DNA from 3 places in the Streptomyces sp. NPDC005878 genome. Region 1 is predicted to be linked to each of the others. Evidence: riboswitches for the same ligand, from Rfam matches in the RefSeq annotation. Region 1 holds a riboswitch; each other region holds the start of a gene.
What was found. A riboswitch is a leader RNA that binds a small molecule or an ion and turns the genes downstream of it on or off. The one in region 1 is predicted to bind cobalamin.
Positions count from the first base shown of each region.

Region 2: it holds a riboswitch for cobalamin, as region 1 does, so the genes downstream of both, ABZ404_RS24455 (HoxN/HupN/NixA family nickel/cobalt transporter) here and ABZ404_RS06605 (ribonucleoside-diphosphate reductase subunit alpha) in region 1, are expected to answer to the same signal.
Region 3: it holds a riboswitch for cobalamin, as region 1 does, so the genes downstream of both, ABZ404_RS37820 (CbtB-domain containing protein) here and ABZ404_RS06605 (ribonucleoside-diphosphate reductase subunit alpha) in region 1, are expected to answer to the same signal.

Region 1 covers NZ_JBEXWK010000003.1:60,517-70,588, reverse strand. Annotated here, with positions in the region: gene ABZ404_RS06620 (GntR family transcriptional regulator) at 1-41, shown strand, start outside; gene ABZ404_RS06615 (DUF3311 domain-containing protein) at 172-426, shown strand; gene mctP (monocarboxylate uptake permease MctP) at 423-2,054, shown strand; cobalamin riboswitch at 2,288-2,428, shown strand; gene ABZ404_RS06605 (ribonucleoside-diphosphate reductase subunit alpha) at 2,558-4,936, shown strand; gene ABZ404_RS06600 (ribonucleotide-diphosphate reductase subunit beta) at 4,936-5,949, shown strand; gene def (peptide deformylase) at 6,016-6,648, opposite strand; gene ABZ404_RS06590 (hypothetical protein) at 6,708-7,697, opposite strand; gene ABZ404_RS06585 (HD domain-containing protein) at 7,811-9,118, opposite strand; gene ABZ404_RS06580 (HD-GYP domain-containing protein) at 9,115-10,072, opposite strand, start outside.
Region 2 covers NZ_JBEXWK010000018.1:19,995-30,066, forward strand. Annotated here, with positions in the region: gene ABZ404_RS24440 (alpha/beta hydrolase-fold protein) at 1-134, shown strand, start outside; gene ABZ404_RS24445 (peptidoglycan-binding protein) at 374-721, shown strand; gene ABZ404_RS24450 (radical SAM protein) at 935-2,005, shown strand; cobalamin riboswitch at 2,077-2,284, shown strand; gene ABZ404_RS24455 (HoxN/HupN/NixA family nickel/cobalt transporter) at 2,282-3,529, shown strand; gene ABZ404_RS24460 (aldehyde dehydrogenase family protein) at 3,625-4,935, opposite strand; gene ABZ404_RS24465 (HAD family acid phosphatase) at 5,295-5,957, shown strand; gene ABZ404_RS24470 (FAD-binding oxidoreductase) at 6,025-7,341, opposite strand; gene ABZ404_RS24475 (hypothetical protein) at 7,543-7,875, opposite strand; gene ABZ404_RS24480 (sodium:solute symporter family protein) at 7,891-9,561, opposite strand; gene ABZ404_RS24485 (hypothetical protein) at 9,832-10,072, shown strand, end outside.
Region 3 covers NZ_JBEXWK010000046.1:6,988-17,059, reverse strand. Annotated here, with positions in the region: gene ABZ404_RS37850 (class I SAM-dependent methyltransferase) at 1-489, shown strand, start outside; gene ABZ404_RS37845 (zinc ribbon domain-containing protein) at 493-717, opposite strand; gene ABZ404_RS37840 (DUF4383 domain-containing protein) at 774-1,334, opposite strand; gene ABZ404_RS37835 (hypothetical protein) at 1,423-2,817, opposite strand; tRNA gene ABZ404_RS37830 (tRNA-Val) at 3,019-3,090, shown strand; gene ABZ404_RS37825 (histidine phosphatase family protein) at 3,161-3,724, opposite strand; cobalamin riboswitch at 3,813-3,948, shown strand; gene ABZ404_RS37820 (CbtB-domain containing protein) at 3,982-4,203, shown strand; gene ABZ404_RS37815 (CbtA family protein) at 4,221-5,039, shown strand; gene ABZ404_RS37810 (hypothetical protein) at 5,151-5,435, opposite strand; gene ABZ404_RS37805 (RNA-binding S4 domain-containing protein) at 5,572-6,015, opposite strand; gene ABZ404_RS37800 (DUF2277 domain-containing protein) at 6,083-6,313, shown strand; gene ABZ404_RS37795 (VTT domain-containing protein) at 6,297-6,938, opposite strand; gene ABZ404_RS37790 (DoxX family protein) at 7,090-7,572, opposite strand; gene ABZ404_RS37785 (HNH endonuclease family protein) at 7,911-8,564, opposite strand; gene ABZ404_RS37780 (ABC transporter permease) at 8,822-9,559, shown strand; gene ABZ404_RS37775 (TMEM165/GDT1 family protein) at 9,906-10,072, shown strand, end outside.

The DNA of each region.
Region 1 (10,072 bases):
GCTACAAGTTCGTGGCGAGGCTGAAGCGGCCGACGGACTGAGGCGGCCGACGGGCTGAACCGGTCGCCGGATGACGTCCGGTATCCGGTACAGGGCTTCCATGGCGGGATTCCGTCCCCTAGATTTCGTGCGCATTGCATCAGGTGAGCACAGCGAGGGGACGGAGCCACCATGCCGGAAACAACGCAAACGCCGAGAGCGGTGATCACGCCGGTGCGCGTGGTCATCGCGCTCTGCCTGATCGCGCCCTTCGTGGCGATGCTGTGGGTCGGTTCGTACGCGAAGGCCGACCCGGCCCTGGCCGGGATCCCCTTCTTCTACTGGTACCAGATGCTGTGGGTGGTCATCTCGACCGCGCTCACGATGCTCGCGTACAAGCTGTGGCAGCGCGACCAGCACGGCCGCAAGGCGGGTGAGGGCAAGTGACGCTCGCAGCCAAGGACGGGGTGAACGGCGTCGCGCTCGGCGTCTTCATCTTCTTCTTCCTCGCCGTCACGGTCGTCGGCTTCATGGCCGCCCGCTGGCGCCGCGCCGAGAACGAGCACAGCCTCGACGAATGGGGCCTGGGCGGCCGCTCCTTCGGGACCTGGGTCACCTGGTTCCTGCTCGGCGGCGACCTCTACACGGCGTACACCTTCGTCGCGGTCCCGGCGGCCGTGTACGCGGCGGGCGCGGCCGGGTTCTTCGCGGTGCCGTACACGATCCTCGTCTATCCGCTGATCTTCACCTTCCTGCCGCGGCTCTGGTCGGTCTCGCACAAGCACGGCTACGTGACGACCTCGGACTTCGTCCGCGGCCGGTTCGGCTCCAAGGGCCTCTCGCTCGCGGTCGCGGTCACCGGCATCCTCGCCACGATGCCGTACATCGCGCTCCAGCTCGTCGGCATCCAGGCGGTGCTCGACGTGATGGGCATCGGCGGCTCGGGCAACTGGTTCGTCAAGGACCTGCCGCTGCTGATCGCGTTCGCGGTGCTCGCCGCGTACACCTACTCCTCGGGGCTGCGCGCCCCCGCGCTGATCGCGTTCGTGAAGGACACGCTGATCTACATCGTCATCCTGGTGGCGATCATCTACATCCCGATCAAGCTCGGCGGCTTCGACGACATCTTCGCGGCGGCCCGGCACAAGTTCGAGACGCCCAACGCGGCCGGCAAGCCCACCGGCGCGCTGGTGCCCGGCGACGCGGGCCAGTGGACCTACGCCACGCTCGCCCTCGGCTCGGCGCTCGCGCTGTTCATGTACCCGCACTCCATCACGGCGACCCTCTCCTCGCGCAGCCGCGAGGTCATCCGCCGCAACACCACGATCCTGCCGCTGTACTCGCTGATGCTGGGCCTGCTCGCGCTGCTCGGCTTCATGGCGATCGCCGCCGGGGTCAAGGTCAAGAACGGCCAGCTGGCCATCCCGCAGCTCTTCGAGGACATGTTCCCGGACTGGTTCGCGGGCGTGGCCTTCGCGGCGATCGGCATCGGTGCGCTCGTCCCCGCGGCCATCATGTCGATCGCGGCCGCGAACCTGTTCACCCGCAACATCTACCGGGACTTCATCAAGCCGGACGCCACGCCCAAGCAGGAGGCGCAGGTCTCCAAGATCGTCTCGCTCCTGGTGAAGGTGGGCGCGCTGGTCTTCGTCCTGACCATGGACAAGACGGTCGCGATCAACTTCCAGCTGCTCGGCGGCATCTGGATCCTCCAGACCTTCCCCGCCCTGGTGGGCGGTCTGTTCACGCGCTGGTTCCACCGCTGGGCGCTGCTCGCGGGCTGGGCGGCCGGCATGGCGTACGGCACGCTCGCCGCGTACGGGGTCGCCTCCCCCACCCAGAAGCACTTCGGCGGCAGCTCCAAGAACATCCCCGGCATCGGTGAGATCGGCTACATCGGCCTCACCGCGTTCGTCTTCAACGTCGCCGTCACCGTCGTCCTCACGCTCGTCCTGCGGGCCGTGAAGGCCCCCGACGGGGTCGACGAGACATCCCCGCGGGACTACACGGCGGACGCGGGCGACCCGGGCGTGGAGGTCGAACTGCCCCCGGCGACGGCGGGCTCGGCGCACTGAGCCGACCACCGTGGGACGGGCCGCCGGGGAAGCCCGGCGGCCCGTTTTCGTGGCTCCGGGAAATGCCCCGGGGAATGCCCACGACCGCCTCGCGGTTCCGGCCTACGGCATCCGCAGCCCCCTCGGGGGCGCGGGGAACCGCGTGACAGGCCCCCACCGGCCCGCGGTGAAGCAACTACCCAGCACACACACTCCGGTACGGATGCGACACAACATGTGGGGGCGCCACGACCGCCCGGCACAAGATGTATGCTCGTGCTCGCTGTCGCCGCAGGGGAATCCGGTGCAAATCCGGAACTGTCCCGCAACGGTGTACTCGTACGCGTTTGCGTACTTGTTCAGTCCGAGGACCTGCCGAACAGCCCGCCCTGACCGTCCGGTCCGGGCGCCGAGACGTCCGGGCCTCGCGGAATGGGCAGTGGACGCGGCGTACCCCCGAGGGGGTGTGTCCGTGTGCCCGCGCACTTCCCCGAGGCCCCGTGCCGAGCGAGGAGTGCCCCCACGTGACCATCGCCCCTGCGGATCCCGCTTCAGCGATCGCCGAGGAGTCGGTCGATGCCCCCGGGACCGCCCTGCTGCGGACCCTGACCGACCTCACCGCCGACCTGCCGGACACCGACCCCGGCCGTGTCGCCGCCGCCGCGCTGCGCGGCCGCAACGCGCGCTCGGACGAGGCGGAGCTGCGTGGGCTCGCCACCGAGGCCGCCGCGGGTCTGATCTCCGAGGACCCGGCGTACTCCCGCCTCGCCGCCCGGCTGCTGACGCTCACGATCGCCGAGGAGGCCGCGGGCCAGGGCTCGGTCTCGTTCTCCGAGTCGGTCGAGGTCGGCCACCGCGAGGGGCTGATCGCGGACCGCACCGCCGACTTCGTGCGGCTGCACGCGGCCCGGCTCGACGCGCTGGTCCAGGCCTCCCTCGCGGACGGCGCCGACGACCGCTTCGGCTACTTCGGCCTGCGCACGCTCTACTCGCGCTACCTGCTGCGCCATCCGATCACCCGCCAGGTCATCGAGACCCCGCAGTACTTCATGCTCCGGGTCGCGGCGGGCCTGGCCGAGGACGACTCGGTGCGCGCGCTGGACGAGGTCGCCTCGCTGTACCGGCTGATGAGCCGGCTCGACTACCTGCCGTCCTCCCCCACGCTCTTCAACTCCGGCACCCGCCACCCGCAGATGTCCAGCTGCTACCTGCTGGACTCCCCGCTGGACGAGCTGGACTCGATCTACGACCGTTACCACCAGGTGGCGCGGCTCTCCAAGCACGCCGGCGGCATCGGCCTGTCGTACTCCCGCATCCGCTCGCGCGGCTCGCTCATCCGGGGCACCAACGGCCACTCCAACGGCATCGTGCCGTTCCTGAAGACGCTGGACGCCTCGGTGGCGGCGGTCAACCAGGGCGGCCGGCGCAAGGGCGCGGCGGCGGTCTACCTGGAGACCTGGCACTCCGACATCGAGGAGTTCCTGGAGCTGCGCGACAACACCGGTGAGGACGCCCGGCGCACGCACAACCTGAACCTGGCGCACTGGATCCCGGACGAGTTCATGCGCCGGGTGGACGCGGACGGCACCTGGTCGCTGTTCTCCCCCGCCGACGTGCCCGAGCTGGTCGACCTGTGGGGCGAGGAGTTCGACGCCGCCTACCGCAGGGCCGAGGCCGCGGGTCTGGCCCAGAAGACGATGCCGGCGCGGGACCTGTACGGCCGGATGATGCGCACCCTTGCGCAGACCGGCAACGGCTGGATGACCTTCAAGGACGCCTCCAACCGCACCGCCAACCAGACGGCGGAGCCCGGCCACACGGTCCACTCCTCCAACCTCTGCACCGAGATCCTGGAGGTCACCGACGACGGCGAGACGGCCGTCTGCAACCTCGGCTCGGTCAACCTCGGCGCCTTCGTGCTGGCTTCCGGCGAGATCGACTGGGAGCGGCTGGACGAGACCGTCCGCACCGCCGTGACCTTCCTCGACCGCGTCGTCGACATCAACTTCTACCCGACCGAGCAGGCCGGCCGCTCCAACGCCAAGTGGCGTCCGGTGGGCCTGGGCGCGATGGGCCTCCAGGACGTCTTCTTCAAGCTGCGCCTGCCCTTCGACTCCCCCGAGGCCAAGGCCCTGTCGACGAAGCTCGCCGAGCGGATCATGCTCACGGCGTACGAGGCGTCCTGCGACCTCGCCGAGCGCTCGGGCCCGCTGCCGGCCTGGGAGAAGACCCGGACGGCCCGCGGTGTGCTGCACCCCGACCACTACGACGTCGAGCTGAACTGGCCGGAGCGCTGGGCGGCGCTGCGCGAGCGGATCGCCGCGGTGGGCATGCGCAACTCGCTGCTCCTCGCGATCGCCCCGACCGCGACCATCGCCTCCATCGCCGGTGTGTACGAGTGCATCGAGCCGCAGGTCTCCAACCTCTTCAAGCGCGAGACGCTCTCGGGTGAGTTCCTCCAGGTCAACGGCTACCTCGTGGAGGACCTGAAGCGGCTCGGCGTGTGGGACGCGCAGTCCCGCGAGGCGCTGCGCGAGGCGAGCGGCTCGGTCCAGGACTTCAGCTGGATCCCCGCCGACGTGCGCGCGCTCTACCGCACGGCGTGGGAGATCCCGCAGCGCGGCCTGATCGACATGGCCGCGGCCCGCACCCCGTTCCTGGACCAGTCGCAGTCGCTGAACCTGTTCCTGGAGACGCCCACCATCGGCAAACTGTCGTCGATGTACGCGTACGCCTGGAAGCAGGGGCTGAAGACGACGTACTACCTGCGCTCGCGCCCGGCCACGCGCATCGCCCGCGCCGCGCAGGCCAGCGCCCCCATCCCCGTCCAGCAGGCCGCCCCCGACGCCGACGCGGTCGCCTGCTCCCTTGAGAACCCCGAGTCCTGCGAGGCCTGCCAGTAATGAGCTCCACCGAGAAGAACCTGCTCGACCCGGGCTTCGAGCTGACCCTGCGTCCGATGCGCTACCCAGACTTCTACGAGCGCTACCGGGACGCGATCAAGAACACCTGGACGGTGGAGGAGGTCGACCTCCACTCCGACGTCGCCGACCTCGCCAAGCTCTCGCCGGGCGAGCAGCACATGATCGGCCGGCTGGTGGCGTTCTTCGCCACGGGCGACTCGATCGTGGCGAACAACCTGGTCCTGACGCTGTACAAGCACATCAACTCCCCCGAGGCGCGGCTGTACCTGAGCCGCCAGCTCTTCGAGGAGGCCGTGCACGTCCAGTTCTATCTGACGCTGCTCGACACCTATCTGCCCGACCCGGACGACCGCGCGGCGGCGTTCGACGCGGTGGAGAACATCCCCTCCATCCGCGAGAAGGCCCAGTTCTGCTTCAAGTGGATCAACGAGGTCGAGAAGCTGGAGCGTCTGGAGAACCGGGCCGACCGCCGCCGCTTCCTGCTGAACCTGATCTGCTTCGCGGCGTGCATCGAGGGCCTGTTCTTCTACGGAGCCTTCGCGTACGTGTACTGGTTCCGCTCGCGCGGTCTGCTGCACGGCCTCGCCACCGGCACCAACTGGGTGTTCCGTGACGAGACGATGCACATGAACTTCGCGTTCGAGGTCGTGGACACCGTCCGCAAGGAGGAGCCGGAGCTCTTCGACGACGCGCTCCAGCAGCAGGTCACCGACATGATCAAGGAGGCCGTCGAGGCGGAGCTCCAGTTCGGGCGCGACCTGTGCGGCGAGGGTCTGCCGGGCATGAACACCGAGTCGATGCGCGAGTACCTCCAGTGCGTCGCCGACCAGCGGCTGACGCGCCTGGGCTTCGCGCCGGTGTACGGCTCCGCCAACCCGTTCTCGTTCATGGAGCTCCAGGGCGTCCAGGAGCTCACGAACTTCTTCGAGCGCCGCCCGTCCGCCTACCAGGTGGCGGTCGAGGGCTCGGTGGGCTTCGACGAGGAGTTCTAGGTCCGGATACGGCGAAGGGCCCCGCACCGTCCGTGGTGCGGGGCCCTTCGCTGTACGTACGAACGGCTAGTCGTTCGGGACGACCTCGTAGCGCGGGGTGTTCTCCGCCATCTGCCGCAGCGCGTCCTTGCGGTCGCGCTTGGAGAGGCGGTCGATGTACAGGTAGCCGTAGAGGTGGTCCGTCTCGTGCTGGAGGCAGCGGGCGAAGTAGCCGGTGCCACGCACCCGGATCGGGTTGCCCTGGGCGTCCTGGCCGCGGACCACCGCGTAGTCGGGGCGGGCCAGCTCCGCGTAGGCGGTCGGGACCGAGAGGCAGCCCTCGTTGGACTCGTCCAGGACCCGGCGGTCGGCGGGGAGCTCCTCCAGGACCGGGTTGCACACGACGCCGACGTGGCGCACGCCCTCGTCGTCCATGCAGTCGTAGACGAAGACCTTCAGGTCCACGCCGATCTGGTTGGCGGCCAGGCCCACGCCCTCGGCGGTGCGCTGGCTGGCGAACATGTCGTCGATCAGCGCGGCGAGCTCGTCGTCGAACGCGGTGACGTCCTTGCACTCCTTGTGCAGCACCGGGTTGCCGACGACCGTGATGGGCCGGGACGTGCCCCGGGCGCGGTACGCCTGCTCGCGCTCCTCGCAGTCCTCCGTGTCGACGACGAACCCGTCGTGTCCGACCTGCTGGTCCGTCTCCTGCTGCGACATGTCCGCCGTACGCCTTCCTCAAAAACCCGATTCCGAACCCGTACAGCCTACGGGGGCGGTCAGCAGACTTCCTCCAGATCCCGCCACTCGCGGCTGTCGGGGCTGTCCGCGACCCAGCCGTCGAGCAGTCCGCGCACCAGTCCGGGCGGCGCCGCGATCCCGCACTCGCGCTCGGGCACCCACAGGTCGCCGGCCGTGCGGTGGCCCAGCGGGCCCGGGTGGCCCGGCTCGCTGTGGTCGTGCGGGTCCAGGTGCTCGCCGTCGCCCTCGTCGCTGGGCATCGTCGACTCCGAGCAGGCCCGGCACAGCAGCCGCACCGACGACGACCAGTCCTCGGCGGCGAAGCCCGCGTCGGCCGCGAGGCGCTCCAGGGCGTCCCGGTCGGCCTCGGTGGCGGCCTCCAGGAGCACCACCCAGGTGGGCACCGGCGAGGGCGCCCACAGCTCGATCTCGTCGAAGACGGGGAAGGAGGGCCCGGCCGCGACCGTGCGCTCGCCGTGCGGCACCCCGTCGTGCAGGACCACCTCGCCCCAGCGCCGCCCGGAGGACGGCAGCGGGATCGACAGGACCTCGATCCGCGCCGGGTCCAGCCTGCGCCCCCACACCACCTCGGCCTCGCCCTCGGGCGAGAGCCGTACGGCCGCGCTGCCCAGCTCCATTCCGAGCGGCTCACCGGTGCCGGTGGCGCTCTCCTGGTAGCCGCGCACCTTCAGTCCGTACGCCTGCCAGGCCCGCCGCGCCAGCGGCCAGTCCTGGAGCGCCGTGGCGGCGATCCCGACGTTCCACCAGTCGGGGGCGCCCGTCTCCTTGTCCAGCAGCGCCACGGCCCGCAGGCCTGCGGCCCGCGCCTGCTCCCAGTCGTGCCGGAACTTGTGGAGCAGCGCCAGGTTGAACCAGGACTCGGAGAGCCACGGTTCCAGGTCCGCGGCGCGCGTCAGCAGCGCGCCGGCGTCCTCGTACCTGCCGTCGCCGATCAGCGTGAACGCACGGTCCGTGGCCTGCCGCCACGAGGCGGAGGGCCGGTGCCGTCCCTTGCCGAAGATCCTCACGATTCCCGCCTGCCCAGACCGACCTGCCTCCGAGCCGGTCTTCGGTCTCCCAGTTTTCTGGGTTCTTTCGCATCCAACCATGCCCGGCCGGAAGGCCGCTCATTACTCCTGGGTTACCCAGGTGCCGCCAGGGTCAGACAGCCCCTGGCCAGGACGCGTGCGAGGGATTCGACGACCTCGGGCTGATAGTCCCGTCCGGTGCCCAGCCGCAGCTGCTCCAGGGCGCTCAGGGAGCTGCCCGGGCCGCCGGGAGAGCCCGCGAGGTCGTCGTAGGCGTTGACCGCGCGCACGATCCTCGCGGGCAGCGGCTGCTCGCGGTAGGGGTCCGCCTGCCGCTCCACGATCACCGCGACCTCGGCGGGCACCCCGGTCTGGCGCACCACGGCCCCGCCGAGCAGCGCTATCCGGCGCTGTTCGGCGGCGGGCAGCGGCGCGGTCGCCCCGGCGGGCACCGGGTCGACCAGGGAGAGCTGGCCGATGTCGTGCATCAGCGCCGCGTACTCCAGGACGGTCAGCTCGGACTCGCTCAGCCCCAGCTCGCGGCCGACGGCCCGGCTGAGCACCGCGACCCGGCGGGCGTGGCCGGGCTGGGTGTAGCCGGCGATCTCGGTGGCGCGGGCGAGCGAGGTGATGGTCTGCCGGTAGGTGGTGCGCACCGCCGCGTACCGCCGGAACGCCAGCTGGGTCAGGAGCAGCGGCACACAGAACACCGGCAGCGCCCACAGCCCCGCCACGGCGACCGCGAGGGCGATGACGGCGCCGGTGGCGCAGACCGCCGAGCCGACGCCGAGCAGCGCCCGCAGCTCGTCGCGGAGCAGCGGGCCGTACGGGAAGGAGGTGCGGGCCCGCAGCAGCGCGGCGGCGAGGACCGCGTCGCACAGGGCGGTGAGCACCAGGACGAGCAGCAGGAAGAGCGCGTAGGACGGGCCGTGCCCGACCCACAGCTCCAGCGCGCCCGAGTTGTACAGCGGCTGGAAGCAGGCGGCGGCGAAGGCGACGGTCAGCACCCGCCGGGCCATCTGGTCCAGGCTCGGGCCGCGGCCGAGCGCCACGTGCGGCACCGCGCCGACCAGGGCGGCGGCGAGCACCACGGCGACGGCCTGAAGGACGCCGTGGTGGGTGGCGTGCCCGGCGTTCCGGCCGAGCAGGGCGTACGCGAGGGCGCCCGCCGAGCCCAGCGGCGCGCACTCGCGGACGGTGTCCCCGTCGGCCCCGTCCGTCCCGTCCCCCCAGCGGGCCAGCTCCCCGACGGCGACCAGGGCCCCGAAGGCGAGCGCGACCCCCGGTTCCTCGACCCCGGACCAGAAGGTGGCGGCCAGCGCCCATGCGGTAAGAGCCGCGGCGGCCCCGTACACCCCGGCGACGGTGGAGGGCACCGCGCGCGCCCGCGCCGGGCTCGTGGGCGCCGGCCCCGGGCTCATGGGCGCCCGGCCGGGGCGGAGTCGCACGCCGAGACGTTTCCGCGCGCCCCTCCCGCGCCCCGGTCCGGCTCGTCCGCGGTCACCGCGGGGTGCCAGCCGTGCCGGTCGAGGGCGCGCACCAGGGCCCGCACCATCGCCGGGTCGAACTGGCGTCCGGCGCACCGCTGGAGTTCCTCGACCGCCGTCCGCACCGGCCGGGCACGGCTGTAGGAGCGCGTCGAGGTCATCGCGTCGAAGGCGTCGGCGACGGCGACCACCCGGGCGAACTCGGGGATCTGCGGTCCGGCGAGGCCGTAGGGGTAGCCGCTGCCGTCGAGCCGTTCGTGGTGGTGCAGGATCGCGGCGCGCGCCTCCCCGAGGAAGCCGATCCCGCGCACCATCTCGTGCCCGTACTCGGGGTGCAGCTCGATCACCGCGCGCTCCTGCGGGGTGAGCGGCCCGTCCTTGCGCAGCAGCCGGGTGGGCACGCCCAGCTTGCCCACGTCGTGCAGGATCCCGGCGAACCGCAGCACCTCCAGGCGGCTCTCGTCCATGCCGAGCTCGCGGGCGATGAGCACCGAGGCGAGTCCGACGCGCTCGCTGTGGCCGCGCGTGTAGGTGTCCTTGATGTCGACGGCCTGCACCAGGGCGCGGATGGTGGCCTGGTGGGCGGCGTGCTCGCGGTGGTACTGCGCGAAGACCCAGCAGGAGACGTACATCGGGAGCAGCACCAGCAGGGCGGCGGGCGGTCCGTACGGGCTGCGCCAGAGCACCGCCATCATCAGCCCGGCGAGGCCGTGGACGCAGTACGGGCCCAGGGAGCGCAGCAGCAGCCCGCGCCAGGCGGTCCGGGCGGGCAGCCGCTCGGCGGTCCACAGGATCAGCCCGTCGAGGGCGGCCAGGACCGCGCAGAAGACCAGGGCGGCGGCCCCGGCGGGCAGCAGGACGTACGGGAAGTCGGGGGCCGGGGCGGCC
Region 2 (10,072 bases), on a different contig from region 1:
AGGGCCCCATCCACACCCACCTCGAAGTCATCCAGGGCGGCCGGCACAACGCCGTGACGTATGTGAAGGGGATGGACGCCAGCAGCATGCAGTGGATCAGCGAACAGATCGAGGGACCCACTCCGGCGTCCTGAGCCGGGAACGCTCACGGCGTCGCCCGTCCGACCGGCGGGGCGCGACCCGGCTGCCGCACCAGGTGGAGGGGCGGGCCGCATACCGCTCTGGTTGCAGGAGGTGTCTCCACCCCCTGCGGGACGCCTCGCGCCCGCGCTCTCCCTAGCGTGGCCTTCCGGCGGCGGCACATCGGCACGCCGCCGCAGTCCGGCGACACGCGTGCCCACCACACGCGGTCGCCCTGTCAACGGGAGGCCCCATGAAACAGGTACGGATCCTCGTCGTCGCCCTGGTCAGCGCGGGAGTGCTGGGAGGGGCCGGCATGCTCGCCCCCGCCGACGCGGCCGCGCCGGCCGCGTCGAGCGCCGCCGGCTGCGCGCAGAGCAGGCCGTTCCTGTCGCAGGGCGACACCGGAACCTGTGTCAGGTTCCTCCAGCAGAAGCTCACGGACCAGGGCTTCCGCACCCGCGTGGACGGCATCTTCGGCAGCGGGACCACCAAGTCGGTGAAGTCCTTCCAGTACGTCTGCGGCTACCGGGGCCACGATGTGGACGGCCTGGTCGGCCCCCGGACCTGGGCCGGTCTGCTGGACCACGCCTGCGTCTGAGCGCCGGAAGGCGGCAGGGGCGGGAAGAGGCCGGGTCCGGGGTGGCCGCAGGCCCCCCGGGGCGGGGCGCGGGGCACTCCGTCGGGTCCACGCCATCCCAGAGTTGGGGATACCGTGCCCCGCCGCCCCCTCCTAGTCTGGGCCCGGCGGAACGTCCCCCGCCCGCACGGGGGGGTCCGGCACCGAGACCGCGAGCGGACACGGGAGCATGCGATGGAGCACGCGACGGAGCAGGCGCACCAGGTTGCCGACGGCCCGCAGTCCGTCATCTGGGACATCACCTACGCCTGTCCGCTGCGCTGCACCCACTGCTATTCGGAGTCCGGCAGACGCCCGTCGCGGCAGGTGAGCCACGAGGACCTGCTCCGGATCGCCGACGCGATCATCGCCCTGGGACCGGTCCAGGTCACCCTCGCCGGGGGCGAACCACTGCTGGTCAAGGGGGTCTTCGAAGTCGCGGAGCGGCTGACGCGAGCGGGGATCTCGGTCCTCGTCTACACCGGCGGCTGGAACTACCGGCCGTGGATGACCGAAGAGCTGGCGCGTGTCTGCGGACGGGTCGTGGTGAGTGTCGACGGTCCCACGCCCGAGGTGCACGACCGGATCCGCGGCAGGGCGGGTTCGTTCGGCCGGGCGATGCGCGCGCCGGCGCTGCTGGAAGACGGTGCGCGGGAGCGGGACCGGCGAGCGGACCGCCCGCTCCCGTTCGCCGTCGACTGCGCGGTCGTCCGGAGCAACATCGACCGGCTGGAGGAGTTCTGCACGGACATCCTGGCGCGCTTCCCGCACCTCAGCTCCCTGGACTGCGGCGCCGCCCTCCCGTCGGGGCTCGGCAGCCGCGCCGGATACGCCGAGCACGAGCTGCTCACGGACGAACAGCTCGCCCGGCTGGGCAGTGAGGAGCAGCGTGCGCGGCTCCAGTCGCTCGCCCCCGCCACGGTCCGCGTCGGCACGTCGACCAACTTCTCCCTGCGGATGAATCCCGAGCAGGTGGCGCGCGGCCTCGACTTCCAGTCCCTCCAGGTCCAGCCCGACGGGCAGGTGCGGGCCATGCTCATCTACGAGGGGACGGTGGGCAGTCTGCTGGAGGAACCGCCGGCCGAGCTGTGGCGGCGTGCGGTGGAACGGTGGAGCGACCCGTTCGTGACCGAGGCGCTCTCCGACGCGGGCACCATGCGGAGCTGGGCCGAGGCCGTCCGGCGGATCGACCACCACTTCGGTTCCGACGAGGTCCGCGCCCGCATCGACCGCCGCCCGGCGTTCGTCGCGCCGGCGACGGGGTGAGCACGGCAGCCCGGAATGTGATCTGCAATACCCGCGTCCACGGCCAGACTTGCAGGTGGGGCGGGTCGCACCTACGGTTGGCGAGCCGTGGTGTTCGGGAAGACCGGTGCAAGACCGGAGCGGCCCTCGCCACTGTGATCGGGCCCCACGTCGTTCAGGCCATGAACGGCTTCGGGTAGCCCGTCCCGTTGTGCCACTGGTGGCCGTGAGGCCGCTGGGAAGGCGGGGACGGTGCGACACCCGGAAGCCAGGAGACCGGCCACGGCATCTCGCGTAATGATCCACGAGGTGCTGGAGCGTGAACGAATGACCCTGCCCACCCCTGCCGCCACATTCCACTGGCGACGTGAGGACACCGTGCGCACCGCCTGGCTGCTGGCGGTGATCGCCGCCCTGCATGTCGTCGCGTTCGGCATCCTCTTCCTGCTGGTGGTGCCCGAGCACTACGAGGTCGGTTCCAAGACGTTCGGCCTCGGGCTCGGCGTCACCGCGTACACCCTCGGTATGCGGCACGCCTTCGACGCGGACCACATCGCCGCGATCGACAACACCACCCGCAAGCTGATGGCCGACGGCAAACGGCCGGTGTCGGTCGGCTTCTGGTTCGCCCTCGGGCACTCCAGCGTCGTCGTGGTGATGGCGGCGCTGGTCGCCGGGGGCGCCCAGCTCGCGGGCACCCTGATGAACGACGACTCACCGACCCACCAGACCCTCGGCGTGGTCGGAACGACCGTCTCCGGATCGTTCCTCTACCTCATCGCCGCCCTCAACCTGCTGGCCCTGGTCGGCATCCTGCGGGTGTTCCGGGCGATGCGCGCCGGGACGTACGACGAGGCCGCGCTGGAACAGCACCTGGACTCACGGGGGTTCATGAACCGCCTCCTGGGGCGTTTCACCAAGTCGATCACCCGCCCCGGCCAGATGTATCCGCTGGGCTTCCTCTTCGGCCTCGGCTTCGACACCGCCACCGAGGTCACCCTGATGGTGATGGCCGGCTCGGGCGCCGCCGCCGGACTGCCCTGGTACGCGGTGCTGTGCCTGCCGCTGCTCTTCGCGGCGGGGATGAGCCTGTTCGACACCATCGACGGCACCTTCATGAACTTCGCCTACCAGTGGGCGTTCTCCAACCCGGTGCGCAAGGTGTTCTACAACCTCACCATCACCGGTCTTTCCATCGCGGTGGCCTTCCTGATCGGCACGATCGAGCTGGTGGGCGTGCTGCACAAGAAGCTGGACCTGCGGGACGCCGTCACCGGGTGGGTCGCGGGCCTCGACCTGGACAACGTCGGCTTCATCATCGTCGGCCTGTTCGTCGCGGTGTGGGCGGCGGCGCTGGCGTACTGGCGGTTCGCCAGGGTCGAGCAGCGGTGGGCGGTACGCGCCGCCGCGGTCACCGCGGCGCCGGGCCGGACCTCGCCGGACGCCACCGCCCGCGCCGAAGCGGCACCCGGCCCCCGCGACGAGGCCGTACCCGCGCCCCGGGACGGCGCCGCGCCGGCGCCCGCCCCGGACACCGTCGGCTGAAGGCCTTCGCGCCTGCTCGCGGGGGAGACCGGGGCCGGTCCGGTGAGTGTCGTGGCCGGGACGGAGATCTGCCCCGGCCCCTCACCGACCGTCGGTCACCCGGCGGCCAGCACCGCCTTGCGGTGGCTGAACGTCTCGATGGAGTAGCGGCCGTGGTAGTTGCCCATGCCGCTCTCGCCGACGCCGCCGAACGGCAGGTCGGAGACGGTGAGATGGGCCAGCGGCAGCCCGAGGCCGAGGCCGCCCGATGAGGTCTCGGCGGCCAGGCGCTCCCGGGTGGTGCCGGACTCGGTGAAGGCGTACAGCGCCAGCGGCTTGTCGCGGTCGTTGATGAAGTCGATGGCCTCGTCCAGGTCGGACACCGTCACGATCGGCAGGATCGGGCCGAAGATCTCCTCCCGCATCACCGGCGACTTGGGGTCGACGTCGGCGAGGACGGTCGGCGCGAGGTACTTGGTGACGCGGTCGCCCCGGCCGCCGGTGACGACGCGGCCCGAGTCGAGCAGACCGCTCAGACGGTCGAAGTGGCGCTCGTTGACGATACGGCCGTACTCGGCGGAGGCCTGCGGGTCGGTCCCGTACAGCGCCTCGACCGCCCGGGTCAGCGCCGGTTCGAGGGCGCGGGCCGTCTCGGGGTCGGTGAGGACGTAGTCGGGCGCGACACAGGTCTGGCCCGCGTTGAGGAACTTGCCCGCGGCCAGCCGCGCCGCGACGCCGGCGATGTCGGCGTCCCGGTCGACGAAGGCCGGGGACTTGCCGCCCAGTTCGAGGGTGACGGGCGTGAGGTGCTGGACGGCCGCGGCCATGACGATACGGCCGACGGTGCCGTTGCCGGTGTAGAAGATGTGGTCGAACCGCTCGGCCAGCAGCGCCGTCGTCTCCGGAACACCGCCCTCCACCACGGCCACCGCGTCCCGGTCGAGATACTCGGGCAGCAGGCGCGCCAGCACGGCGGAGGTGGCCGGAGCCATCTCGCTGGGCTTGGCCACGACCGCGTTCCCGGCGGCCAGGGCGCCGATCACCGGGGTGAGCAGCAGCTGCGCCGGATAGTTCCAGGGCGCGATGACCAGGACGACGCCCAGCGGGTCGTACTGCGTCCAGGCCGTCGCCCCGCCCAGGTGCTCCGGGACGGGCGCGGGCTCGGGGCGCAGCCACCCCGCGAGGTGTTCCAGGGTGTGGTCGATCTCGCGGACGACGAAGCCGATCTCGGTGCGCTGGGCCTCGGCCGGGCTCTTGCCGAGGTCGGCGTGGAGGGACTCGACCAGCTCCGCGCCGCGCTCGGTGAGCATCTCGCGCAGGCGTCGCAACTGGGTGGTGCGCCACTCGACGGGCTTGGTGCGGCCGGTGCGGAAGGTGGCGCGCAGCCGGGCCACGGTGTCGGCGGGCTGCTCCTGGGTGGGGTTCATGGTGCCTCGCTGCTGGGGGCGGATCGTCGGTCCGCGCGGTCGGTCGTCGGACGAGCCGCAGGGGCTCGATGTATATACCAACAGTTGAGGTACCAAAATACATTCCCGAGTGTGCGGAATGGGCTGGATCCGGTCGCCCGGCTTCCGTATGCGGCGGTCCTGTGCGGGCGTGAGCGGTCCTCCCGCGGATTCATCCTCCGTCCACGAGAAGTTTCCTACCGACCGGTAGACATCGCGTCAACGGCTGATCATTCTTGGCCGTGCGCATGTCAATTCCGTTTCCGTACGTGCCGGTCCCCACGGCCCCTGCGGATCTTCCGCGGACTCCCACCCTCGCGACAGAGGAGCACCGACCCCCCATGCCCCGCACTGCTTGGACGACGCGCACGGCCGTCGCCGTGGCCGCCGCCGCGACCGCCCTCGTCGCCGCGCCCACCGCCTCCCAGGCCGCTCCGACGGCCTCCGCCCCGTACTCCGTCGCGGCCCGCACCTCCGCCTCCGGCGCGATCGCCGGGCTCAAGGGCGTCGACCGCGCGACCTGGCTGCGCGATGTCCGGACCGTCGTGGACACCGCCCGCCCCTACCTCCAGGAGCGCGTCGCCGCCTCGCCCGCGGGCGAGAAGCCCGCCATCGTCCTGGACATCGACAACACCTCGCTGGAGACGGACTTCCACCACTTCTGGACGTTCCCGACCCCGGCCATCGACTCGGTCCGCGCCCTGGCGCGCGAGGCGAGCTCGCGGGGCGTCGCCGTCTTCTTCGTCACCGCGCGGCCCGGCATCGTCGAGTCCCTCACCTCGTACAACCTCAAGGCGGTGGGCTACCCGGTCACCGGTCTGTACGTCCGCGACCTGCCGGACCTCTTCCACGAGGTCAGCACCTACAAGACGCAGAAGCGGGCCGAGATCGAGGCGCGCGGATACACGATCATCGCCAACATCGGCAACAACACGACCGACCTCGTGGGCGGGCACGCGGAGCGGGCCTTCAAGCTCCCGGACTACGACGGCACGCTGTCCTGACCGTCCCTTCACGCGGAACGGCGCCCCACGGCCCAAGGCCGAGGGGCGCCGCCCGTGCTCCCGGGGGTCAGCCTAGGACCGGGAAGTTGCTGCGGAGGACGCCGCGCGGGTCGCGGTCGCGCTTGACCTGCTGGAGCCGGGCCAGCGCCTCGGGCCGGAAGGCCGTCGCCGCCGTGTCGCCGGGGGAGAGGTAGGTGAAGGGCTTGCGTCCGCTGACGTACGGGGCGACCGACTGCACCAGCGCCTCCTGGCGGGCGGCGATCTCGGCCCCGCGCTCCGGCGAGAACGGCACACCGAACATGGACAGGGTGTACGGCTCGGTCAGCGGGCCCTGCGGATTCTCCGTCGGGGCGGCGAAGGCGCCCCCCAGGTGGCGGATGTGCACACCGACGAGCGGGTCGATCGGCTCCGCGAGGAGGGCCGCCGCCACCTTGTCGTCCAGGTCGGTCAGCAGCTCGGCGCGGGTCGCGCTGGGACCGGGCTCGGTCGGCTCGCCGGTGATCTCGCCCAGCTGGGCCACCGGCAGCACGCCCCGGGTGTCGGTGGTGGCGCCCTCGATCTCGTCGAGCGCGCGCAGCAGCGCCCGGCCCTCGGCCTCCTCGCCGAGGAAGGTGCTGTCCACGGTGACGAGCGAGGGACCGTTCGGGATCTGGAGGAGGTTGATCCAGGCGGTCAGCTCGTCCGGCGCGTTCGCGGTGATCCCGCGGAAGGCGTCCAGGACGCGGGGCGCCTGGCTGCCGTGCCAGACCACCCGGCCGCCGAAGAGGGCGGGCGCCGGATGAAGGTCGTACTCGATGGCCGTGACCAGGGCGTAGTCGCCGCCACCGCCGCGCAGCGCCCAGAAGAGCTCGGCGTCGGAGTAGGCGGTCACCCGGGCCCGGTCGCCGTCGGCGGTGACCACGTCGAAGGCGGTGACGCTGTCGGCGGCCCAGCCGTACTTGCGCCCGAACCAGCTGAGCCCGCCGCCCAGGGTGTAGCCGACCACGCTGACCAGCGGGGAACTGCCCGGCAGCCCGGTCAGACCGAGCGGCCCCGCCACGGCCTGGACCTGGCCGCCCAGGACGCCCGCGCCGACGCGCGCGGTACGGGCGGCGGCGTCCACATGCAGCTCGTCGAGCTTGCCGGTGCGCAGCAGGATCACGCCCTCCACGTCACCGCTGGCGCCCCGGCCGCCGGCCTGGGGCGCGACGACGAGCCCGGCCGCCGACGCGTACCGCACCACGGCCGCGACGTCGTCGGCGTCGGCCGCCTCGACGACCGCCGACACGGGCTGCTGGACGGAGAGGTTCCACGGCTGTCGTGCCTGGTCGAAGTGGTCGTCACCGGTCAGCAGGACACGGCCGCGCACCTGTGACCGCAGTTCGGCGAGAGCGCTCGTCGTCATGGTTCTTTCCCTACTTCCTTGTTCCGCGTGTGCCCCCGGAACCGCACCGGCCGGCTTTCGCGATCACTTCCCTGACGGAATCGAACGGGGAAATGTGACGGGGCGGAGGAGGCGGAGGGGGAGCGGGAGGAGGGGAAGAGGGGCGCGCGGGACCCTTCGGGAAGGGTCCCGCGCGCAGGGTGCCGGGTGCCGGACCGCGGGCTAGAGCGCTGCCGGCCCGTCCTCGCCGTCCTCGCCGCCCTCGCCGCCCACGCCGTCCTCGCCGGCCTGCGGGACGGGCGGGGCGAGGGGCCGCAGCCAGAGCCAGCCCAGGAAGAACAGGCCGAGGGCGAGCATGCCGAGGCCGGTCCAGAGGTTGATGTTGACGCCCTGGGCCTTGTCGAGGTCGGCGTCGGAGGCCGTCAGCCCGGCTATGGTGACGATCACTCCGTACAGGGTGAAGAGTCCGCCGATGATCCGGCGGATGTCGAAGAGCCGGGCCGCCGTGGCGGACTTCTTCTCCAGCTCGGAGACTTCGCGTTGCAGTTCAGACATGGTCCTGGCCTCCGATCAGAGCGAGTAGGGCACGTAGCAGAGCGCGGCGAGGACCACCGCTCCCCAGCCGAGCAGCGCGGGCTTGCGGTACCAGGCGCCGTCGCCCTCGCCGGGCGCCTCCTCCAGACCGGGTGAGACCGTCCCGTACACCAGACCGGCCAGTTCGGCCTCGGGCTTGGGCGCGGTGAAGAGCGTCACCACGACCATGGTGATCGCCCCGGCGGCGAAGCCGACGATCGCGGAGACGAAGTTGGCGCCCTGGTCGGTGGGGATGGAGACGACGCCCTGCTTGTAGATCCAGAAGTAGTTGACCATCGCGGCGGTGGTGCCGGCGACCAGCCCCCAGACACCGGACTTCATGGACGCGCGCTTCCAGAACATCCCGATGACGAAGACCACGAACATCGGCACGTTGAAGAAGGAGAACAGCGTCTGGAGGTACCCCATGATGTTGGAGAAGCTGGACGCGATGAACGCGGTGCCGATCGAGGCCAGCACGCCGATGGCCGTGATCAGCCGCCCGAAGCGCAGGTAGTACGCGTCCGGCCGGTCCTTCTTCACGTACTTGGACCAGATGTCGTAGGTGAAGACGGTGTTGAACGACGACACGTTGGCCGCCATGCCCGCCATGAAGGCGGCGAGCAGACCGGTGACGGCGATCCCGAGCACACCGTTGGGCAGCAGCTCCTGCATCAGATACGGGATGGCGTCGTTGTACGTCAGGTCGGAGCCCGGGGTGCCGATCTTCGGCACCAGGGCGGCGGCGACCAGGCCCGGGATCATCACCAGGAAGACGATGAACATCTTCGGGAAGGCGGCGATCAGCGGGGTGCGCCGGGCCGCGCTGAGGTTCTTCGCGGACAGCGCGCGCTGGACCTCGGCGAAGTTGGTGGTCCAGTAGCCGAAGGAGAGCACGAAGCCGAGCCCGAGGATGATCGTCAGCCAGTTGGCGCCGAGCGGGTTGCTCTGCCCGATGCCGGTGCCGCCCCAGGCGGTGAGGTAGTTGTGGCCGTGCGCGGACTCCAGGTCGTCGCTGAGCGCGCCCCAGCCGCCGACGCGCTTGAGGCCGAGGACGACCAGCGGGATGAGCGCGGCGAGGATCACGAAGAACTGGAGGACTTCGTTGTAGATCGCGGAGGAGAGTCCGCCGACGGTGATGTACGCGAGGACGAAGAGCCCGGCCACCACGATGGCCACCCACTGCGGCCAGCCGAGCAGCGCCTCCACGACGATCGACAGGGCGTAGAGGTTCACGCCCGCGATGAGGATCGCGGCGAAGGCGAAGAGAGCCGAGCTGAGCAGGTGCGCGGAGGCGTCGAACCGCTGGAGCAGGAACTCCGGCACGGACCGGACCTTCGAGCGGTAGTAGAACGGCATCATCACCAGGCCGAGGAAGACCATGGCCGGGATGGCGCCGATCCAGTACCAGTGCACGACCGCCACCCCGTACTGGGCGCCGGTGGCGGCCATCCCGAGGATCTCGGTCGCGCCGAGGTTGGCGGCGACGAAGGCGAGCCCGGTCACCCAGGCGGGCAGCGACCGCCCGGAGAGGAAGAAGTCGAGGCTGGTCTTCACACTCGCCCGGGCGGCGAAGCCGATGCCCAGAACGACGACGAAGTAGATCGCCAGAATCGTGTAGTCGAGCCCGTTGGTGGGGAGCCGGAGCCCTGCGGCCAGAGATTGCATACGTACCCGCTTCGTCGAGCGAACTGATCGGAACGGAACCTACGCCTCAGCGGCGAGAAACTGAACACTTTTGTTGGAAGTTTTTGTTTGATTGTGGTGGAGGCTGGGGGTGCGCCACCTGTGAGCCACCAGGTCGCGGGAACGGCCGGGCTGGATGACGCTGGATCCATGAGCACGTCATGGGGACCCGGTCCCGGTGAAGGAGTTCCCGGGCAGTGGGGCGCGAGGCCGCAGCCGCGCCGCCGCAGACGGTGGCCATGGGTACTGCTCGTGGTCGCTCTGCTCCTGGCGGGCGGGTGCACGGCGTTCCTCGCGCTCTTCGCGCACGAGGTGTCGAAGGAGAGCGGGGAGACGGCCACCATCCGCTACGAGGTCACCGGGCATGCCGGCGATGTCGCGATCACGTACTCGACCTGGCATGGCAGTGACGAGTCCGTCAGTCAGGAAACCGGTGTCCGTCTTCCCTGGTCCAAGCAGGTGCGGGCCAAGGGCTTCCTCAAGGGCGGCACAC
Region 3 (10,072 bases), on a different contig from region 1:
CTCGTCCGGATGGCGGGCGCGCGGCACGTGGTGGAGGTCGGGACCTTCACCGGGTTCTCCGCGCTCGCCATGGCGCGGGCACTGCCCGACGACGGAACGCTGATCGCGTGCGACATCTCGCGGGAGTGGACCGACTACGCGCGCGAGGCCTGGACGAAGGCGGGCGTGGCGCACAAGGTGGACCTGCGGATCGCCCCGGCGGCCGAGACCCTGCGGGCGATGCCGGCCGAGCCGCACATCGACTTCGCCTACCTGGACGCGGACAAGGACAACTACATCGCGTACTGGGAGGAACTGGTGCCCAGGATGCGGCAGAACGGCCTCATCGCCGTGGACAACGTGCTCTTCCACGGGGAGGTCGTGGACCCGGCGGCGACCGGTCCCGCCGCCGGGATCCAGCGGTTCAACGAGCACGTGCGGCAGGACGCGCGGATGGACAGCGTCATGCTCACCGTGGCGGACGGGCTGACGCTGGCCCGCAAGCGCTAGCCCTCAGCAGCAGCCCCCGCCGCCGCAGCAGCCGCCCCCGCCGCCACCGGCGGAGGGCGCGGGCGCCGGCGCGTTCCTGGACATGCCGCCCACGGACACCGTGGACAGCAGCTTCACGGTGTCCTCGTGCCCGGCCGGGCAGGTCGCGGGCGCGGCGGAGTCGGCCATCGGACGGCTGAGCTCGAACGTGTCGCCGCAGGAGCGGCAGCGGTAGTCATAGCGAGGCATGGCCCCAGGCTAACGGGCCCGGGGCGGCGAGGGGGAGCCGTTCGCGGCCCGCCGCCTCAGCGGATGGGCCGCTCCCGCACGGCCCCCGGCTCCGAGCGCGCCTCCGCCTCGCGCCGCGCCCGCCAGTACGGGTTGTCGTGCGGCAGGGCACTGCCGACCCGGCCGTACATCCCGAAGACCATCAGCGCCAGGCCCACCAGGAAGCTGAAGATCACGTTCTGCATCTTGAAGGCGAGGAAGTTCGCCGAGCCGCGGTCGAGCAGGGCCAGGTTCACGAACCCGCTGATCAGGAAGAGCACGCCGAGCGACATGTTCATCCAGGAGGCCACGTTGCCGCCCTTGACCATGCCGTACAGCAGCAGCGCCCCCACGACGATCGAGATCACGCTGAGCGTGCCGTTGGTGCTCAGCCCCGCGACCTCCTTGCCGCCGGTGTCGAAGAAGCCGATGTTGTGGGTGAGGCCCAGGATGCCGAAGACGAGCAGGAAGAGCCCCATGAGCCCGGCGCCGAACCGGTACACCCGGCTCAGCCGGTGGTCGACCGGCAGGTGCTCGTCGAGGGACACGTGGGGCGCGCGCCGCGGGTGGCGCAGGTGGTGAAGCGGCTGGGTGGCCATGGGCGGCCTCCTCGTCTCGTCCGTACCCCCAAGGATCCGCCCGTGACGCGGGGGCGACAACTCCTCCGGTGACGCCCCGTGACGGCGCTCAGGCCCCGTGCCCCCGCTCCTCGCGGATCAGGGCCACCACGCCCGCGGCCGCGCGGCGGACCTCCTCGGTCTCGGTGAGGAAGTGCCAGTAGTCGGGGTGGCGGCCTTCCAGCGTGGCGATCGCGCGCTCCAGGCGCGCCACGGCCCCGTCCAGCGGGGCGGCGTGCCGCGGGTCGGGGGTGGAGCGGCCCGCCATCGCCAGGCGCTGCGCGTCCCGGATCGCGAACCGCGTCCGCTCGATCTCCTGCTGCGGGTCCTTCGCCACGGCGTCGAGCCGCCGCAGCCGGTCCCCGGCGGCCGAGACCGCCTCGTCCGTGGCGTTCAGGAGCGCCCTGACCGTGCTGAGCCGGGAGGTGGCGTCGGCCCAGCGCTGCTCGGCGCGCGCGGCGGCGGCCTCCTTCAGCTTCTCCTCGGCCTGCGCGACGTTCACCAGCGCCTGGTCGGGGACCTGCTGGAGGTCCTGCCAGCAGGCGGCCGAGAAGCGGCGGCGCAGCTCGCTGAGGACCGGCTCGACGGTCCCGGCGCGGGTGGTCAGCGCCTGCGCGCGGGTGCGCAGCGAGACCAGCCGGCGGTCGATCTCCGCGGCCCGCTCGGGCAGCCGGTCGGCCTCGGCGCGCACGCCCTCGGCCTCCCTCAGCACCCGGTCGGCCCGCTCCAGGGTCTCGGGCACGCCGTGCTGTCCGGCGCCCTGGTTGAGCCGGGTCAGCTCGGGGCCGAGCGCGGCGAGCCGGGCGGCGAGATCGTCCGCTCGCAGTCCGGACGCCCGCACCGAATCGAGAGCGGTGCTCGCGGCGAGGAGCGCCTGTCGCGCCCGCTCCACGGCCGGCGCGAGGCGGGCCAGCTGCGTCTCGGCGGTGGAGAGCAGCGGCCCCAGGCTCTGCTCGAACCGGTCGAGCTCGCCCTTGACCCGGACGAGGTCGTCCTTGGCCTTCGTCAGCTCGCCCCGGGCCCGGGCGGCCACCGAGGCGTCCAGGTCGTCACGGTCCAGGTCGTGCGCGTCGACGGCGGTGATGTAGTCGTTGCTCACCTCGTCGATCCGCCGGCCGAGCGCCGCGAAGTCGTCCACGGCCTTGCGGGCGCGCGGCGAACTGTCCACGGCGGTGATCGTCTCGATGGAGATCCGCAGGTCGCGCTGGGCGGTGTCCAGTTCGTAGAAGGCGGCGGCCGCCGCGTCCTTGGCCGCCTGCGCGTCCGCCCGGACGCTCTCCCCGCGCCCACCGAACCACCGCCGCGTCCCGCCGCCGGCGAAGGCCCCGGGCAGCAGCGCCGCCCCGAGCACCAGCGGCAGCGCGACGAGCGCGAGCGCGTCCGCGAGGGTCCGCCGGGCTCCCGCTCCGGCACCGGGGACGATGGCACCCGCTCTGCTGTACGGCCGCGCGTGTGTCGCCGTCACATCCCTCTCCCGTGCCGTGTCCGCCTGCCGGTTCATTCTCCCACCAGGTAAGGACGAACACACCGGCCGATTAGTTCGCACCCGCCCGCAGCGGCCCCCTCCCACCACCGCCACCACCACCCGCCCGCCCCGCCGCCGCGAACGGGTTTGCGGCCCCGCCCGGGGGGCCATGTACGCTGTTCCCTCATCCACGGATGCCACGGGCGTGTAGCTCAGGGGTAGAGCGCTGCTCTTACAAAGCAGATGTCGGCGGTTCGAAACCGTCCATGCCCACCCGGAACCGAAGGCCCCCGCCGACCACGGCGGGGGCCTTCGGCGTGCCCGGCGCCCCGAGGACCGGCTCTCAGCCGCCCGCCGGGCGCCCGCACCGCAGGTTCCAGCGGCCCGAGCGGCCCGAGAGTTCGGTCAGGGTCAGCGGGGCCACGTCCAGCCGCCAGAACGAGGCGGGGGGCAGGGCCAGGGCGTGGGTGACGGCCGCGCGGACCACCGCGGGGGAGGCGACCGCGAGGACGCGCCCGCCCGCCGCGGGCAGCGTGTCCAGCCACGCGCCCACGCGCGCGACCAGCGCGAGCAGGCTCTCCCCGCCGTGCGGCGCCGCCGCGGGATCGGTGAGCCAGGCCCGTACCCCCGTCGGCTCCTCGGCGCTCAGCTCGTCGAGGCGCCGCCCCCGCCAGGTGCCCAGGTCCCAGTCGGCCAGGGCCGGTTCGTCGCCGGTGGGCAGGCCGTCCGCCAACGCGTAGCGGGAGGAGGGCGGTTTCAGCCGGCGGGCCGGCACCGGCAGGGCCGCCACCGCGTCCTTGACCCGGCGCAGGGCGTCCTCGTCCGGGCAGGCCGCGTCGTCGCCGACTCTCGCCTCGCGCGCGTAGCGGTCGGCCGGGGGTGAGATCAACATCACGCGTACGGTCATGGGACAAGCAGAGCACGGCCGTTCACGCACGCGGCGCGGGGGCCGCGCCCCCGCGCGCCGTAGCGGCGCGGTCCGCCACGCGGTACGGTCTCGTCGACATAAAGACGGTGTGAAGGAAGCCCGGTGAGATTCCGGCACGGTCGCGCCACTGTGAACCCGGCCGGCCCCCAACAGGGGGCGGGGACGGGGAAGTCAGACCCACCACCGTCGACAAAGGCACCAATGACCGGGACGCGTGTTCCCCAGGAGGTTCTGCCGTGGCTCTCTCCGCCCCTGCGCCCAGCGCCGAAGCAACGCCGGCCATCACCCCCATCTCGCTCAAGGCCATCGCTCCCTGGGCCCTCTTCTTCGGCATCCTGATGCTGGTGCTGCTCTACTTCGTCGGCTCCGAGCAGGGCGCCACCAGCGTCTTCTCCGGCGAGAACGTCCACGAGTGGCTGCACGACGGACGCCACCTGCTCGGCTTCCCCTGCCACTGAGACCAGGGGAACCACACGTGAACTCCCTGTCCGTCAGAGCCCTGCTGGTGCGGGGCATGATCGCCGGACTCGCGGCGGGCGCCCTGGCGCTCGTCGTGGCGTACCTCCTGGGTGAGCCCCGGGTGGACGCGGCGATCGACTTCGAGGAGGCGCACGCCCACGAGCACGGCGAAGAGGTGTTCAGCCGCACCCTCCAGGCCACCGGCGGCCTCGCCACCGGTGTGCTCGTGTTCGGCGTGGCCATCGGCGGTATCGCCGCGCTCGCGTTCTGCGTCGCGCTCGGCCGTATCGGCCGGTTCGGTCCGCGCGCCACGGCGGCGTTCGTCTCGCTCGGGGCCCTCCTGACCGTCTACGTCGTCCCGTTCCTGAAGTACCCGGCGAACCCGCCGTCCGTCGGCGACCCCGACACCATCGGCAAACGCACCGCCCTGTACTTCCTGATGATCGCGCTGAGCGTGCTGCTCGCCGTCGCCGCCGTACTCCTCGGCAGACGGCTCGCGCCGCGCCTGGGCAACTGGAACGCCACCGTCGCCGCCTCGGCCGCCTTCCTGGCCGCCGTGGGGCTCGCGTACGCGTTCCTGCCCGCCGTCAACGAGGTGCCCAAGGACTTCCCGGCGATGCTGCTGTGGAAGTTCCGCCTGGCCGCGCTCGCCATCCAGGCCACCTTGTGGACCGGCTTCGGACTGGTCTTCGGCCACCTCGCCGAACGGCTCCTGGTGCCCGGGCCCGCCCGGGCCGAACGCGGGGGCACGGGCACACCGGCCGAAACCGCCGCAAGCGTCCAGGGCGTCCCAAGCGTCCAGGGCGTCGACGGCAAGGCCGCGCCCGCCCACTGACCGGCGCCGCATGGACGAGGGCCCCGGACCGTCATCGGTCCGGGGCCCTCGCGCGCGTGGATCGTGCCCGGCCGCCCGCCGCGCTGGGCGGCGGCGCCCGGTGGCGCTCGGTCAGTCGGGGCGGCGCGCGGAGAACAGACGGATGTGCCGCTCTCTGCGGTAACGCCGCTCCCACCGGGCCATCTGGTCCCGGCGGGCGCGATAGGTCCGGTAGTCCGTGTCGGTGCCGCGGCCGGCTCCACCGGCTCCGGACGAGCCGCCGGACGGTGCCGTGGAGCGGCCACGGCGCCGGGCGCTGAAGAGTACGGCCACCACGGCGACGCAGACCACCACGCCGCCGGGACTGAAGCCGAAGCCGTACAGGACCAGCGCCAGGACGAGAAGCAACAGGATCATGGCGTGTTCCTCTGGGGACGGATCGGGGGCTCCCCTGGCCCCCGGCGCCCTCCAAGCTACTCCGCGGCGGCGGGAGTTGGCCTGCGCGTTATGTACGAGCCGGCGCCCCGCGGACCCCTGTGAACTCCACGGACCCCTACAGCCCCCGCAGCCGCTCCATCTCCCGGCGGTCCCGCTTGGTCGGGCGGCCCATGCCCCGGTCGCGGACGCCCGCGGCCAGCACGTCCGCGCGGGCGGGCGGCGGCGGGCTGTTGTCGACGTAGGTCTCGGCCGCGACGGCCGCGCCCACCCGCTTGCGGATGACCTTGGCGACCACGACGATCCGCTCCCGCCCGTCGAGGCGCAGCCGCACCTCGTCGCCCGGCTTCACGGTGTGCGCGGGCTTGACGCGCTCGCCGTTGAGCTGGACGTGCCCGGCCCGGCAGGCCGTCGCCGCCTGCGAACGCGTCTTGGTGAGCCGGACCGACCAGATCCAGCTGTCGATGCGCACGGGCTGGGTGGGCCCCACCGGTGCCGGCGCCACCGCCGGTGTGCCCGGCGCCCCGGCCCGCTCTGCCTTCGCCTCGTCTGCTGCCGCCATGCCTCCGACTCTACCGAGGCGGTCGTCCACCGAGACCGTTGTCAGTGGTACCCGTCACACTTGAGGCATGTGCAGAAGCATCAAGACACTCAGGCCGCCGGCCCTCCCCGAGGAGGCCACCGATGACGAGATCCGCGCGGCGGCTCTCCAGTACGTGCGCAAGGTGTCCGGCTTCCGGGCGCCGGCCGCCCACAACCAGGAGGTCTTCGACCGGGCGGTGGACGAGATAGCGCGGGCCACGGCTGAGCTGCTGGAGGGCCTGGAGATCCGGGGAGTGCCGGTCAGGACGCCGGCGTAGGCGCGCCCGCGGGCGCGGGGCGGCGCATGACGTAGGCGGCGAGGGAGCCCGCGGCGAACAGGGCGAGGACGGAGATGCCCGTGCCCAGCCAGGTCGCGCCGAGCCAGCGTCCGCCGAAGTAGCCGAGCCCGACGCTGTATCCGGCCCAGGCCACCCCGGCGAGGGCGGACCACGGCAGGAACTCCTTGGGGGTGCGGTGCGCCGCGCCCGCGCCGAGCGACACGACGGACCGGCCCGCCGGGGCGAACCGGGCGATGACGACGAGTGCGCCGCCGCCCCGGCTCAGGGCGGCGCCGAGACGTTCCTGTGCGCGGGTCAGCCGGCGGGAGCGGGCGATGGCGCGGTCCAGCCGCGCCCCGCCGCGCCAGGCGAGGCGGTACGCGACGAGGTCGCCGAGCACGGAGGCCGCGGCGGCGCAGGCGGCGAGGAGCAGCAGGTCGGGGACGTCGCGTATGGCGTGCGGGGCCCCCGCGGCGGTGGTCGACCCGGCCGCCGCCGAGGTCGCGGCGGTGATCACCAGGACCCCGCTGGGCAGGACGGGGAGGAACACGTCGAGGAGGACGGAGACAGTCACCACGGCATAAATCCATGGGCTGCCGGTCAGCAACCCCACACTCTCCAGCACCACGACCCCCGAACGGAATGCGTCCCGCTGCCGCTGTCCGCGGCCGGGTCGCTGTACAGCCGTACAGCGTACGCCTGGGGCGCGTGGGGATTCCGTTCGGGGGTGGGAAGCGACCGGCGGGCCGAGGGACGGCCGCGCGGGTGCCGGTGCGTCAGCGGGCGGTGCCCGCGGGGGCCGCGGTGGCGGTGGCGTTCGGCGCGCCTGCGGTGGCGCGGCCGCGGCGCAGCCCGTCGAGGGCGAGCGCGCCGGGGCCGGTGAAGACGAGCAGCAGGAAGGCCCAGGCGTACATGGCGGACGCCTCGCCGCCGTTCTGGAGCGGGAGCAGCGCGCTGGACTGGTGGACGTCGAAGTAGGCGTACGCCATGGAGCCCGAGGAGAGGAAGGCGGCCGGGCGGGTGAGGAATCCGGCCATGATCAGCACGCCGCCGACGAGCTGGATGACGGCCGCGTACCAGTTGGGCCAGGCACCGGTCGCGACGGTGCCGCCGGTCCCGGCCGCGCCGCCGAACCACCCGAAGAGCGAGGCGGCGCCGTGGCAGGCGAAGAGGAAGCCGGTGACGATGCGGAAGAGACCCAGGACGTAGGGCTTGGCGCGCTCGACGGGCAGCGCGGCGACGAGGGTGGGGGAAGCCATGGGGGACGGGCTCCTTCGGTGTGGGGGACGGGGCCGTGGAGCCATCAGGTTAGGTAGACCTGACTAGTGCTTGCAAGTTCAAGTTTAAGTAGATGACTCAATTCCGGTTGATGTTGGCTGGAATTCATCTTTACGGGGGCCCTACGGGACATGTGGCAAACACGCCGGGCCGCGGGGTCACGGGGGGTGGCCCGGTGGCGGCGCGGGGTCTGCATATGCCGCCGCCCTCCCCGGCGCCGTGACGGGCGCCGGGGAGGGCGGGGGAGGAGGTGCGGTGCGGGAGGTCCGGTGCGGAGGTCCGCTGGTCCGGGCCGCGGGCTGTCCGGGCCGCCGGGCTGTCAGCAGCCGTTGAGCACGGACTGGAGCGCGGACTTCTCGGCGGAGTCGACGGTCAGGTTGTAGTAGTGCTTCACGTCCACCCACATCCGGGCGTACGTGCAGCGGTACGCCGTGCGCGAGGGAAGCCACTCGGCCGGGTCCTTGTCGCCCTTCGCCTGGTTGACGTTGTCGGTGACGGCGATCAGCTGCGGCCGGGTCAGGTCGTTGGCGAAGCCCTGGCGCTGCGCGGTCGTCCAGGAGCTCGCGCCCGAGCGCCAGGCCTCGGCGAGCGGGACGACGTGGTCGATGTCGAGGTCGGCGGCGGCCGTCCAGGTGGCGCCGTCGTATTCGGAGTACCAACTGCCGCCGGTCGCCGCGCAGCTGGAGTCCGTGGTGACGTTGCTGCCGTCGCGCTTGAGGACGACCTCGCGGGTGTTGCAGGTGCCGGACTGGGTGATCCAGTGCGGGAACTTGGAGCGGCTGTAGCCGTCCGACGAGCCCTCGGCGGTGGCGGGCATGGCGGCGAGATAGCCGCGCGCGGTCGCGGCGCTGACCGGGGCGGGGGGTGCGGCCTGGGCGCCGGGGGCGGCGAGCAGGCCCGCGGTGGCGAGCAGGGCGGCGGAGGCGGTGAGCGCGGAGATCCTGGCGGCGTGACGCGCGTAGACACCTGACATGCGAACTCCCTTGATGTGGGGGGACCTTGGCCGGGCGCGGGGGTGCGCGGCCCGGTCATCGTGGCGGCACCGGGTTTCGGCCAGGTGGGCGCCAGGTAACAGAGTGACGACATGGGCACGTCACATCAAGGGCTGCGGCGCTTCCCGTCCTCCTTGATCACCCTTGTCCCGCAAGGGAACTGACGCCCTGTATGCCGGGCATGCGCCACCTGGTGCGGAGGCCTTTCCCGGCCCCTTCCCCGGCGTACGGTGGGCGCGTGCTGCTGCCCGTGAATGTCACGCTCGGGGTCGTTCTCGCCGTACTGCTCCTGGTCGCGGCCGGTGTCGCCGCACTGGCGCGGCTGGGCCGGGCGCGGGAGATCCTGGTCGCGGGGGTGCGGGCGGCCGTCCAGCTCGCGGTGGTGGCGAGCGCGATCCGCTGGGTGGTCGGCTCCGTGCCGCTGCTGCTCTGCTTCCTGCTGCTGATGTACGCGGTGGCGGCGCGTACGGCCGGGCGGCGGCTGACGCCCAACACCACCTGGCGGTGGGCCGCGCTGCCGATCGCCGCCGGGGTGGCACCCGTGGTCGGCGTGCTGCTGCTCACCGGGCTCGTCCCGGTCAGGGGCATCGCGCTCATCCCCGTCACCGGCATCCTCATCGGCGGCGCGCTCACCGCGACGGTCCTGGGCGGGCGGCGCGCGCTGGACGAGCTGACCGTGCGGCGCGGGGAGGTGGAGGCGGGGATGGCGCTCGGCCTTCCCGACCGGGACGCCCGCCTCGAGGTGGCCCGGCCCGCCGCCTCCGACGCGCTGCTGCCCGGGCTCGACCAGACGCGGACCGTGGGGCTGGTCACGCTGCCCGGCGCGTTCGTCGGCATGCTGCTCGGCGGGGCGTCACCGGTGCAGGCGGGCGCGGTGCAGCTGTTCGTGCTGGTCGCGCTGATGGCGGTACAGGCGGTGGCGGTCTCGGTGGTGCTGGAGCTGGTGGCGCGGGGGAGGGTGCACCGGGCGGGGTGACGCGGCGGGAGCTGTGTGCGGGGCGCGGTGCGGCGGGCGCGGTGCGTCCGGATGGGGGGAGGGGACCTTGGTCCCTGCGGGTGCGGGCCGGGGTCACGTATCCTGGACGAGCAGAAGGGGAGTAGCTCTTCGCCGGACCGTCGACATACTGCTGGAACCTCCCCAGGGAGCGACCGGCCGGCGCCCGGAGGCAGGCCCGCGAGGGTCAGCCAGCGAGACCTTCGGCCGCAGTGTCCATGTCCGTGATTGCTTCATGGCGCTGCCGTGCCGAAGCGACCCCGGATTCCCTTTCGCGAAACGCTCTCGGTACGGCCGCGCCGCGCCCGACCGATTGAGGAACTTCTCCGTGTTCAGCTTCACCGTCCTGGCGATCACCTTCGGTGTGGTCTTCCTCGCCGAGCTCCCCGACAAGACCGCGCTCGCGGGTCTGATGCTCGGCACCCGCTACAAGGCGTCGTACGTGTTCGTCGGCGTCGCGGCGGCCTTCCTGCTGCACGTGGCGCTGGCCATCGC